2 regions of the Crystallibacter crystallopoietes genome follow, and region 2 is predicted to be linked to the other one. Evidence: riboswitches for the same ligand, from Rfam matches in the RefSeq annotation. Region 2 holds a riboswitch; the other holds the start of a gene.
What was found. A riboswitch is a leader RNA that binds a small molecule or an ion and turns the genes downstream of it on or off. The one in region 2 is predicted to bind cyclic di-AMP.
Positions count from the first base shown of each region.

Region 1: it holds a riboswitch for cyclic di-AMP, as region 2 does, so the genes downstream of both, AC20117_RS23350 (hypothetical protein) here and AC20117_RS11100 (M23 family metallopeptidase) in region 2, are expected to answer to the same signal.

Region 1 covers NZ_CP018863.1:3,049,358-3,054,244, reverse strand. Annotated here, with positions in the region: gene AC20117_RS14275 (hypothetical protein) at 1-1,780, opposite strand, end outside; gene AC20117_RS14270 (hypothetical protein) at 2,068-2,652, opposite strand; cyclic di-AMP (ydaO/yuaA leader) riboswitch at 3,207-3,380, shown strand; gene AC20117_RS23350 (hypothetical protein) at 3,383-4,318, shown strand; gene AC20117_RS14260 (hypothetical protein) at 4,428-4,802, shown strand; gene AC20117_RS14255 (ribose-phosphate diphosphokinase) at 4,821-4,887, opposite strand, start outside.
Region 2 covers NZ_CP018863.1:2,373,275-2,378,161, reverse strand. Annotated here, with positions in the region: gene AC20117_RS11110 (CE1759 family FMN reductase) at 1-135, opposite strand, end outside; gene AC20117_RS11105 (MBL fold metallo-hydrolase) at 319-1,695, shown strand; cyclic di-AMP (ydaO/yuaA leader) riboswitch at 2,012-2,183, shown strand; gene AC20117_RS11100 (M23 family metallopeptidase) at 2,205-3,023, shown strand; gene AC20117_RS11095 (GlcG/HbpS family heme-binding protein) at 3,230-3,631, shown strand; gene fdhA (formaldehyde dehydrogenase, glutathione-independent) at 3,736-4,887, shown strand, end outside.

The sequences.
Region 1 (4,887 bases), 680 kb from region 2:
TCAGGTCATAGTCGCGCCAGGCGATCTTGGAATTGTTGGTCACGCTGACTTCGTATTCGATTTCCCAGATGCCGGCACCGACGTCGATCGCCTCGTAGGCGGTCTTGTCGACGTGCAGCCCCTCAGGGTCGAGCGAATTCTCGATGACGCAGCGGATGTCCTGGCCGTACGACGGCGTGATCTTGTCGCCGTCATGGGAGACCTTGCCTTCGCCGTAGACCAGTTCGCAGACCCAGTCGCCGGCGGAGAACTCATCCTCGCCGTCGAAGTCCGCTTCCTCGGCGAGGGTGTAGGTGACGTCCTGATCCACGCTGCCGCTCACCCAGGAGGTGCCCTCGAGCGTGGGCTCCTCGGCGCCCTCCGCGGTGGCCGTCAGCGTCCACTTCTCCGCGTAGTCCCAGTAGTCCTCGGGGTCGATGTCCTTGGCCAGCGTCAGGTTCTGTTCACATTCAACGTGGTTCACCACTGTGAAGGCGCTGTCCTTGTCCATGAGTTCCCGCTCGCCGAGGCCCTCGCTGTAGTCCACCAAGCAGCCTTCAGGAACCTTGACTTCCTCCTTGAGGTAGACGTAGTCGCCCTTGTAGAAGTCCGTGTACTGCGTATCCCATGCTGCGTCCGCGATTTCCTCGCTGTCCGGACCGAGCTTGAGCCAGGCGTCGAAGCCATACGGCTGGCTGCCGTGGTCAAATTCTTCGTCGTCGATGACCCACTTCTTATCAACTTCGAAGCTGGCGCGGTACTTGGGCGCGTGCGGGACATCGGCACAGGCCGAATCGACGTAGTTGCCGTCCAGGTAGATCTTGTTCAGCAGGCCGCCGGAATAACCGTCCTTACAGGTCAGCTCGTATTCCGGGGTGCCGTCTGCAACCTTGACCGTGGCGTACACGTGGTAGAAGTGGCTCTTGCCTTCGCCCAGCTCGACGTCGTCGTCCTCGGTGGCGAGCTCGGCCGTGTTGCCCTGGAATTGGCTTTCCGTGTTGCCATTGCTCCAGGTGGCCGATTCGATCTCGATGCCGTGGCCGAAGGAGAGCGTGTCCGAGAGAGTGTACTCCTCTTCGTCCTTGTAGTCGCCGTCCCCGTTGGGCTGGTTGGTTACCTGGATGGTGTAGCTGATGTACCAGCGGCCTTCGGACTCGTCGCCGAGGGCCTCCACCGCATTGGCCGTCTTGGTGGCGACGATCGGGCCGGCTGCGTCCTCGTGGTCGCCCTCTTCAGGCTCGGTTTCTTCTTCGTCTTCACCTTCTTCTTCATGCTCGGCTTCTTCGTTCTCGGTCTCTTCGTTCTCGGTCTCTTCTTCGGCCTCGGCGTCTTCGTCGTCGTGCCCGGCGTCATCCTCGCTGCCGGCGATCGCGGCCCGGGGCGCGGCGGGCTGGTTGGCTGGCACCGCTTCCTGCACAGCCGGTGCCGGGGCAGGCTCCTGACCCGGGGCAGGAGCCGGTTCAACGGGCAGTTCGGCTGTCGCTTCAGCAGGTTCGGGTGCCTCCGCGGCTTCAACTTCAGCGGCCTCGCCTGTTCCCTCCGCCGGATCATCCGTTCCGGCGAGCGTGGCTTCGGCAGGGGCCGCCGCAGCCAGCCCCGCGATCTCGGCGGCTGATCCCGATGACTCTGCTCCGCCGTCGTCAGCCAGAACAGGCAGGGCCAGACCGGCCGACATGAGCGTGCCAGCGGCCACCACGGCAAATCCTCCGCGCAGCCGCTTCATGGCATCACGTCTCTTCGGGCGCGCTTCCTTGGGCGGTTTCGGATTGGACGCCGCTGACTGCGCTGGCTTGTCTGTCATCTTGTTCCCCCAAAAAAGACCGGCACACGTCGGGTGCCGGTGCAGGTGCGAGTGGCGGACCGTCTCCCCTGGTCCGTTATTGCCGTGAGCGCCCATGCGGACGCTGCGGCAGCCCGCTCCCCCACGGGCTGCCACACGTGCAGTCCCTCATAAAGAAAACTGCTTCCCCCCAGGGTTCTCGCCATTGAGAACCCGCTCCGCTGCCGTCGAGCCCTGACAGCCGCCGGCAACGGAGGCGGTGGTGGCTGCCAAGTACGGTTAGCCTAAGCGAGGGGCACCTGTGGGCGCTAGGGATAAACGTTGCTTTCGGCCGGATCGGCGCGGTTTTCCAAGGTATTCGCAAGGTCGCTGGACGCGGTTCCTCTGTCAGGCACTTCCGTGACCGTCACGTGGTCGGTGTCGAGGTAGCCGCGTTCCAACAGGCCGGAACTGGCATTGTGGCGGAGCAAGTCGATACTGGTCCGCTCGCCGGCTTCCCAATCAGCTTCGGTAGGATTCAGATGTTTGCTTGTCGTGGTAGGCCACTGCCCGGCTTCCCGCATTGCATCTGCTACTTCGCCAAAAACGGGCCCGACGCTTCCGCCGAGGTTGTACTGTCCAGGATATTCGGAATCGGGGTGCCGGTAGGTGGCCATCACTTCGCCCTCATGCGGCGTGGTGCAGTCAACCGTGAAGATGGCTGTGGTTTTGGCCTGGTAATCGTAATCGAAGTAGAGACAGTCCCCGATTGCCAAGTCGCTTAGTCGCTTGGCATCCATGGTGTCCCAGGCGTTGGCGAGAAATTGCTCCATCGCCAACCGGTCGGCTTCGGCCTCCTCCGCGGTGAGGTCGGGAGCAGCCGGTATAGAGGTTACATCGGGTGCGGGCGTCACCGCTGTAAGGGTAGCGGGAGGACCTGGTGGCTGAGGGCTCGGAGCCGAAGTGTTCTCGCTTGCTTCGCCTGTGTTGAACCCGGTGGCGGCCGATGAAGTAGGGATGGAAGCCGAAGCCGCACACCCTGACAGCAGCGAAACCGCCGCGGCGGCCAACAGTGTACGAACGGCGTGACGATGACTGTCGGCGTTGCCCTGATTCACTCATTCTCCCCGATATTGCGCTTCTCTCCTGATTACAGCACCGCAGGCATGACCGAGGAAATCCGGCGCGGCTTCACTACGACGGGAAGTTGATGGACCTGGCCAGAGACGCTGCCCTGGCCAGGTCCATCCATCCCGTGCCTTGGGGAGGTGGCATGCGCTGGGATGACTAATTCAGCCTAAGTTCCGACAATCCGACACGCCAGAGGTTGGTGAAAAGATTCATCTTCCAATAAGTGACCACAAACACATGTCACGAGTTTGTAACGGTTCAGCGCGCTCGATACGTTTAATCGCGCCATGGCCCTAGGCAAGGGTTGTGGCCGGGTCCGCACGCCGAGCTCTGCCAGCGTACCTGTCCGTTCAAATTCACTGGCAGAGGTGGAGGAACCAGAAGTGGCGCCAGCGGCGCCTTGGGGTGAAGTGCGGCTAGTTGTCCGCGGCGTTCTGCTGCGGTCCCGGCCGGGCCGAGATGCTCCGTCTCGAATCCGACAGCTAACTTCGCAGGCGTGTAGAGAGGAATCCCGTGAAGAACCATTCTCGTGGACGCCGGCGCGCCGGTCCCACTGTCTCGTCGCATGGTGTCACCAGTCTCGTCCGCGGCCGCCGCCGCGCCAAGGACCAAGCCCCATCCGCTGTCCCCTTCCGCAGCGTCGGGGCACTCACCGGCCTGGCCGTAGTTGCCACGGTGGCCGCTGCGGCCGCCCTGCCCCTGAATCAGGCTGGATCCCAGGAAGCCAGCGCTGGCCGACCCCAACTGCAGACATCCGTTAAAGCCTGGCCCATTTCAGCGCCGTTGAATGAAGCTGAGCCGACGTTCAGCCGGCCGACAACAGACAGCACAGCGGCCGCACAGAAGGATATAAAGGTCGCTCCGAGTAGTGTGGCCCAGCCGACTCTTGGAGGGGACGCAACCGAGCGACCCGCTCCAATGACCACGCAGTCCGCCGCAGACTCCACCGGCGAGGCTGCGGCACCGCTTCCCGGCGTCGTCGGGGAAGCAACCGGCGCCGCCAAAGACAAGGTTGCCGGCGCTACTGCGGCTGCCACGGATACGGCTGAAAAGGCCACAGCGACTGCGACGGACGCGGCGGACAAGGCCACTGCGGCCACCACAGGTTCACCTGAGCCGACAGCCTCGCCTACCGCCGACGCCGCTGTACCGACAAGTCCGGCTACGAGCCCTCCGGCCAAGCAGAGCACCCGAGCGGTGCCTGAGGAGCCCGAACCCACAAGATCAACCGTACCCAGCCATTCGGCGGCCCCCGTCGAGCCGGCTCCGACCAGCGAAGCTGCCGACCCCGAGGAGCGGCACTCGCCGGAGCCCTCGCCTACTGCCGACACCCGGGATGAGGAGAGGGAGAAGCATCGCCGGTTCCGCGTCCGCGCTGACGTGGATGTGGACTTGCGCCTCCCCGTTTCCCTGCTGGGTGAAGACGAAGACGGCAGCAGCAGCCGGTAGGCTTTGTCCCGGCCTCTTGGGGCCAGGCTGTAGAGAGAGGGTGGCGGAACCAACGTTCCGTCACCCTCTCTCTGTCACATTTTATCGAAGATGTGTTCTACTTTTAACTATGGATCGGGATGCTGCAGCGCGAGTGGCAGCCCGTTACGCGAAGCGTGCGGAGCCGGTATCGCTGACCGCCGAGGAACTGGATCTTGAGCATCACAAGGTGACCCGGGTAGTCCCGGGCGTGCCGGTGTGGGCGTGGATCCGTTTTCCCGGTGCCGCCGAACTGGTCCAGGGTGAGGCGTTCGGCTGGACGTCACGGGCTGTGCAGGTGACCTGGGAGGACGCCGGCATCAGGCGCACAACGTGGGTGTGGGCCTCGGCCGTGCAGCGGCGCACCGATCCCTTACGCAAGACGTCCCTGGGCGAGAGAACTGCAGCTAACGACGACGCGGCGCCGGCCGGATCCCAAGGAGACCGGCCGACGCCGCGGAGTTAGCCCGGTTAGGACTGAGGTTTAGGCCTTGCCGTCGAAGAGGCTGGTGACGGAACCGTCCTCGAACACTTCGCTGATGGCACGGGCG
Region 2 (4,887 bases):
GGTCTTCACCGAGGTCTCGGCTCCCCCTTCCCGGAACCGATCAGCGGTGGATTTTGCCAGCTGATCCGCCAGCAGCCGGCTGGAAGACGGTACGCCCAGCCCTGCGGACAACACCACGATTTTGCGCTCTGACACCGGTTTCTCCTTCATGTCTTCATTGTTCATGCGATTGCATCTATATCCACAACTGGGGACGCTGCCGGTTTATTCCTGCCGGAGGGATGCTATTCCTGTTGCGCGCATAAAAACGGTGCCACACTGGGATGACCACCATCCGACAAGACCCCCGGCAAGGGCCTTCTCCCGCCAGGAGGACCGGTGATCCTGAATCAATACCACCTCAGTTCACTGTCGTTGAGTTCCTATTTGATCGGGGACGAGACCAGCGGAAATGCTGTTGTCGTTGATCCGCAACGAGACATCGACCAGTATCTGGACGACGCCTCCCGAAACAACCTCACTATCGTGGGCGTGATCGACACCCACTTCCATGCCGACTTTGTGGCCGGCCACCTCGAACTGGCCGCCGCCACCGGAGCGTGGATCGGACTCGGTGCCCGGGCGGAAGCCGCCTACGACTTCCGCAAACTGCACCACGGGGAAAAGATTTCGCTGGGCGAGGTCGAACTGGAGATCCACGAGACCCCCGGCCACACTTGGGAGTCCATCACCGTGCTGGTCCGCGAGCGCGCAACAGACAAAACTCCGCATGCGGCCCTGACCGGAGACACCCTCTTCATTGGCGATGTGGGCCGGCCCGACCTTGCCGCTTCCGTCGGCGCCGACCCCGTGGAACTAGCCCGCGCCCTCTATCACTCAGTGCACGATGACCTGATGAAGCTTGATGGCAGCGTGCGCCTGCTGCCCGCACACACCGCAGGAAGCGCCTGCGGCAAGAACCTCTCGGCCGAGCGCGAATCGACCATCGGCGTGCAGCAGGCCGCGAACCCTTCCGTCCAGCCGATGAGCGAGGACGAATTCGTGACCCTGATTACCAGCGGCCAGCCGTCCGCCCCGACGTACTTTGCCACCGACGCCAGGCTGAACTGCAGCCGGCATCCGGTGATGGCCAGCAGGCTGCATCCCGCAGCCCTGCCCGTGGATGCACTGGAACGGGCACTGTCTTCAGGGGCACGGATTCTTGATGCGCGGACGCCGGATCTGTTCGCAGCAGGCCATCTGGCAGGCTCGATCAATGTGGGCGTTGACGGGCGTTTTGAGGAAACGGCGGGCATGTTCTTCGACCACCGGGATGTGATCGTCATTGTGGCCGAACCGGACAGGGAAGCCGACGTCCAACTAGGTCTTGCCCGCATTGGTTGCGACAGAGTGGTCGGTTTCGTCCCGAATCTTCCCGAACTCCTCGCGGCGCAGCCTCAGCTGGCCGGCAGCACGGACCGGGTCCGTGCTGATGCACTGGACGGCGCCCTGGCCGATCCGGACACCGTGGTGCTCGATGTCCGGAATGCCGGGGAGCGGGAGGACGGCGCCATTCCCGGAACCCAGCACATTCCGCTGGCCGAACTGCCGCAGCGCCACCACGAACTCCCGGCAGACAAACGCATTGTGGTGCATTGCGCCAGCGGCTGGCGCTCCAGTGTTGCCGCGAGCGCACTGAAGTCGCTCGGCTATACCAGCGTCGCCGATGTTGCGGGCGGCTACAACGCCTGGGCACAGCACCACCAGGCGGCGTGATCAAGCGAGAGGTTCTTTCCTACGGGCGGCAGCCTGCGCGGTGCCAGCCGTGCGGCGACGTCTTCGGCAATGACCGGCACACCCACCGACGCAACTGCGGGCCGAGGGGCACTTTCTACCCCGGTTAAAGCTTCAATGGCACCCCTGCTGAATGACGCGCAATTAGCCCATCTTGTACACCACCGGAGCTTCGTGTGTCCACAAACACATATAACGGATTTGTAACAAGACACGCCGACACGATACTTTTGAAGGGCTTTCTTACGCAAACAGTGGTAAGAGCCTGATCCGTACGCCTAGCCCTGTCCGCGGATCAGTCAATTCAATTCTTCCCAGACAGGGGCGGAGGAACCACACACGGCGCTTGGGGGCGCCTTGGGGTGAAGTTCTGTCAGCACATCGAAGGCACATTGTTTGCCGCTGACCGAACCGAGTGAACTCTCTCTCGAATCCGACAGCTAACTTCGCAGGCGCATATGAGAGGACCTCCCTTGCACACCAATAAGCCTGTGCGCGGACGCCGTCGCGCCGAAGACACTTCCCTGCTGACCGCCGCGCGGAACCAAGACAGCGATGGCCGCCGCCGAGCGACGAAGCGCCGCTTTACCGCCAGCACGTCCCAGAAGGCCGGTCTGGCCTTGGCTGCCACCGGCATTATTGCCTTGGCCGCCGTTCCCACGGCCCAGGCGGTCTCCGGCAACGAAGACCTGAGCGGCGTCAGCGCCGCCAGCACGTCTTCGGCCCCGGTGACGGCAGCCCAGGACAGCGAGATGAAGTTCGAGCGTATCGAAGTGACCAGCAAGGCTGCTCCCGAACAGAAGGCTGAACCGAAGACCGAGGTGAAGGCTGCCTCCATCGAGAAGACCGATGACGCCAAGGACAAGCCGAAGGCCGAGCCGAAAAAGGAGTCCAAGGCCGCCTCGAAGGAGACCGCCGCCAGCGGCCTGGCTTCCCCCGTCGCCGAGCTGAACCAGTCCTCGGGCTTCGGCTACCGGATCAACCCCGTCACCGGGGCGGCCGGCGAATTCCACAACGGGTCTGATTATGCCCTCGCCTGCGGCACCGACGTCAAGGCTGCTGCCGCCGGCAAGGTCGTCGAGGCTTCCTCCAGCGCCGTAGGCTACGGCAACCGCATTGTCATTGAGCATGCCGACGGCATGAAGACCACCTACAACCACCTGCAGAGCATCGGCATCAGCCAGGGCCAGAAGGTCTCGGCCGGCGACTCCATTGCTGATCTGGGCACAACCGGCAATTCCACTGGCTGCCACCTGCACTTCGAGGTCGTCGTCGGTGGCGAGGAAGTAGACCCGGCCAAGTTCCTCTAGCCAAAACACCTGCCTCGGCAGATCCACAGCCAGACCCGAACGGGGCTGCGCGGCACAAGCTGCGCGGCCCCGTTTTTTGTCCCTAGTCACCACTGGGCAAGAGGACTAGCGTGGGGCGTACCCGCCGCATCCGACACTGGCGCAGAGCCGCGCCAGTGCGGAGTCGAGCCGAGCCATGCCGGCGGAACCAGCGCTAGGAGACAAGAATGAACGCCCTTACCCTTGCAGATGCCCGCAGCATCATTGCGGCCGCCGAAGCCCGCGCAGAAGAAATTGGCCAGCCGATGAACATCGCCGTCGTCGACGCCGGCGGAAACCTGATCTCCCACGTGCGGATGGACGGCGCCTGGCTGGGCAGCATCGACATCTCCATCAACAAGGCCTTCACCTCCCGCGCCTTCGACATCCAGACCAAGGACCTGGGCGACAACTCGCAGCCGGGCAACCAGTTCTACGGCATCCATGCCAGCAACCATGGCCGGATCATGATTTTCGCCGGCGGCGTGCCGCTCAGCCGGGACGGCCAGGTGGTCGGCGCGATCGGCGTCAGCGGCGGCAGTGGCGAGCAGGATCAGACCGTCGCGGAGGCGGGCGCCGGCGCACTCTGATAACTGCACCGACAACTGCACCCAAAGTACCTATAGCCATAGTGAGTGAAGTCCGCTAGCGTGATGGCTATCACCGTGCGGTCCAGAATAAGGAGTCATGCCCCGTGTCAGGAAACAGAGCCGTTGCCTATAAAGGACCAGGGAAAGTCGAGGTCATCGACACCGACTACCCCACCTTTGAACTCAGAGACGCCCCGGGGATCAACCCGGCCAACATCGGCCGCAAGGTCCCCCACGGCGTCATTCTGCGAACAGTCACCACCAACATCTGCGGCTCGGACCAGCACATGGTCCGCGGCCGCACCACCGCCCCGACCGACCTGGTACTCGGACACGAAATCACCGGCGAAGTCATCGAATGCGGACCCGACGTCGAATTCATCAAGACCGGCGACATCGTCTCGGTCCCCTTCAACATTTCCTGCGGCCGCTGCCGCAACTGCAAGGAACGCAAAACCGGCATCTGCCTCAACGTAAACCCCGACCGCCCCGGCAGCGCCTACGGCTACGTGGACATGGGCGGCTGGGTCGGCGGCCAGGCCGAATACGTCATGGTCCCCTACGCCGACTGGAACCTGCTGAAGTTCCCGGACCGCGACCAGGCCCTGGAGAAAATCATGGACCTAACCATGCTCTCCGACATCCTGCCCACCGGCTTCCACGGCGCCGTCACCGCCGGCGTCGGCGTCGGCTCCACCGTGTACGTGGCCGGCGCCGGCCCGGTCGGCCTCGCCGCCGCAGCCGGCGCGCAACTGCTCGGCGCCGCCGTCGTTATCGTGGGTGACCTCAACGAACAACGCCTGGCCCAGGCACGCAGCTTCGGCTGCGAAACCGTTGACGTGTCGAAGGGCGATCCGAAGGACCAGATCGAGCAGCTCCTGGGCGTGCCCGAAGTTGACTGCGGCATCGACGCCGTGGGCTTCGAAGCCCGCGGACACGGCAAGGACGCCTCGCACGAGGCGCCGGCCACCGTGCTGAACTCGCTGATGGACATCACCGCCGCCGGCGGCGCGCTGGGCATCCCCGGACTCTACGTCACCGGCGACCCCGGCGCCGCGGATGAAGCCGCCCAGCACGGCTCGCTCTCCATCAGCCTCGGCACCGGCTGGGCCAAATCGCTGTCCTTCACCACCGGCCAATGCCCGGTCATGAAATACAACCGCCAGCTGATGATGGCGATCCTGCACGACAAGGTCCAGATCGCCAAAGCCGTCAACGCCAAAGCCATCCCGCTCGAAGACGCACCCAAGGGCTAC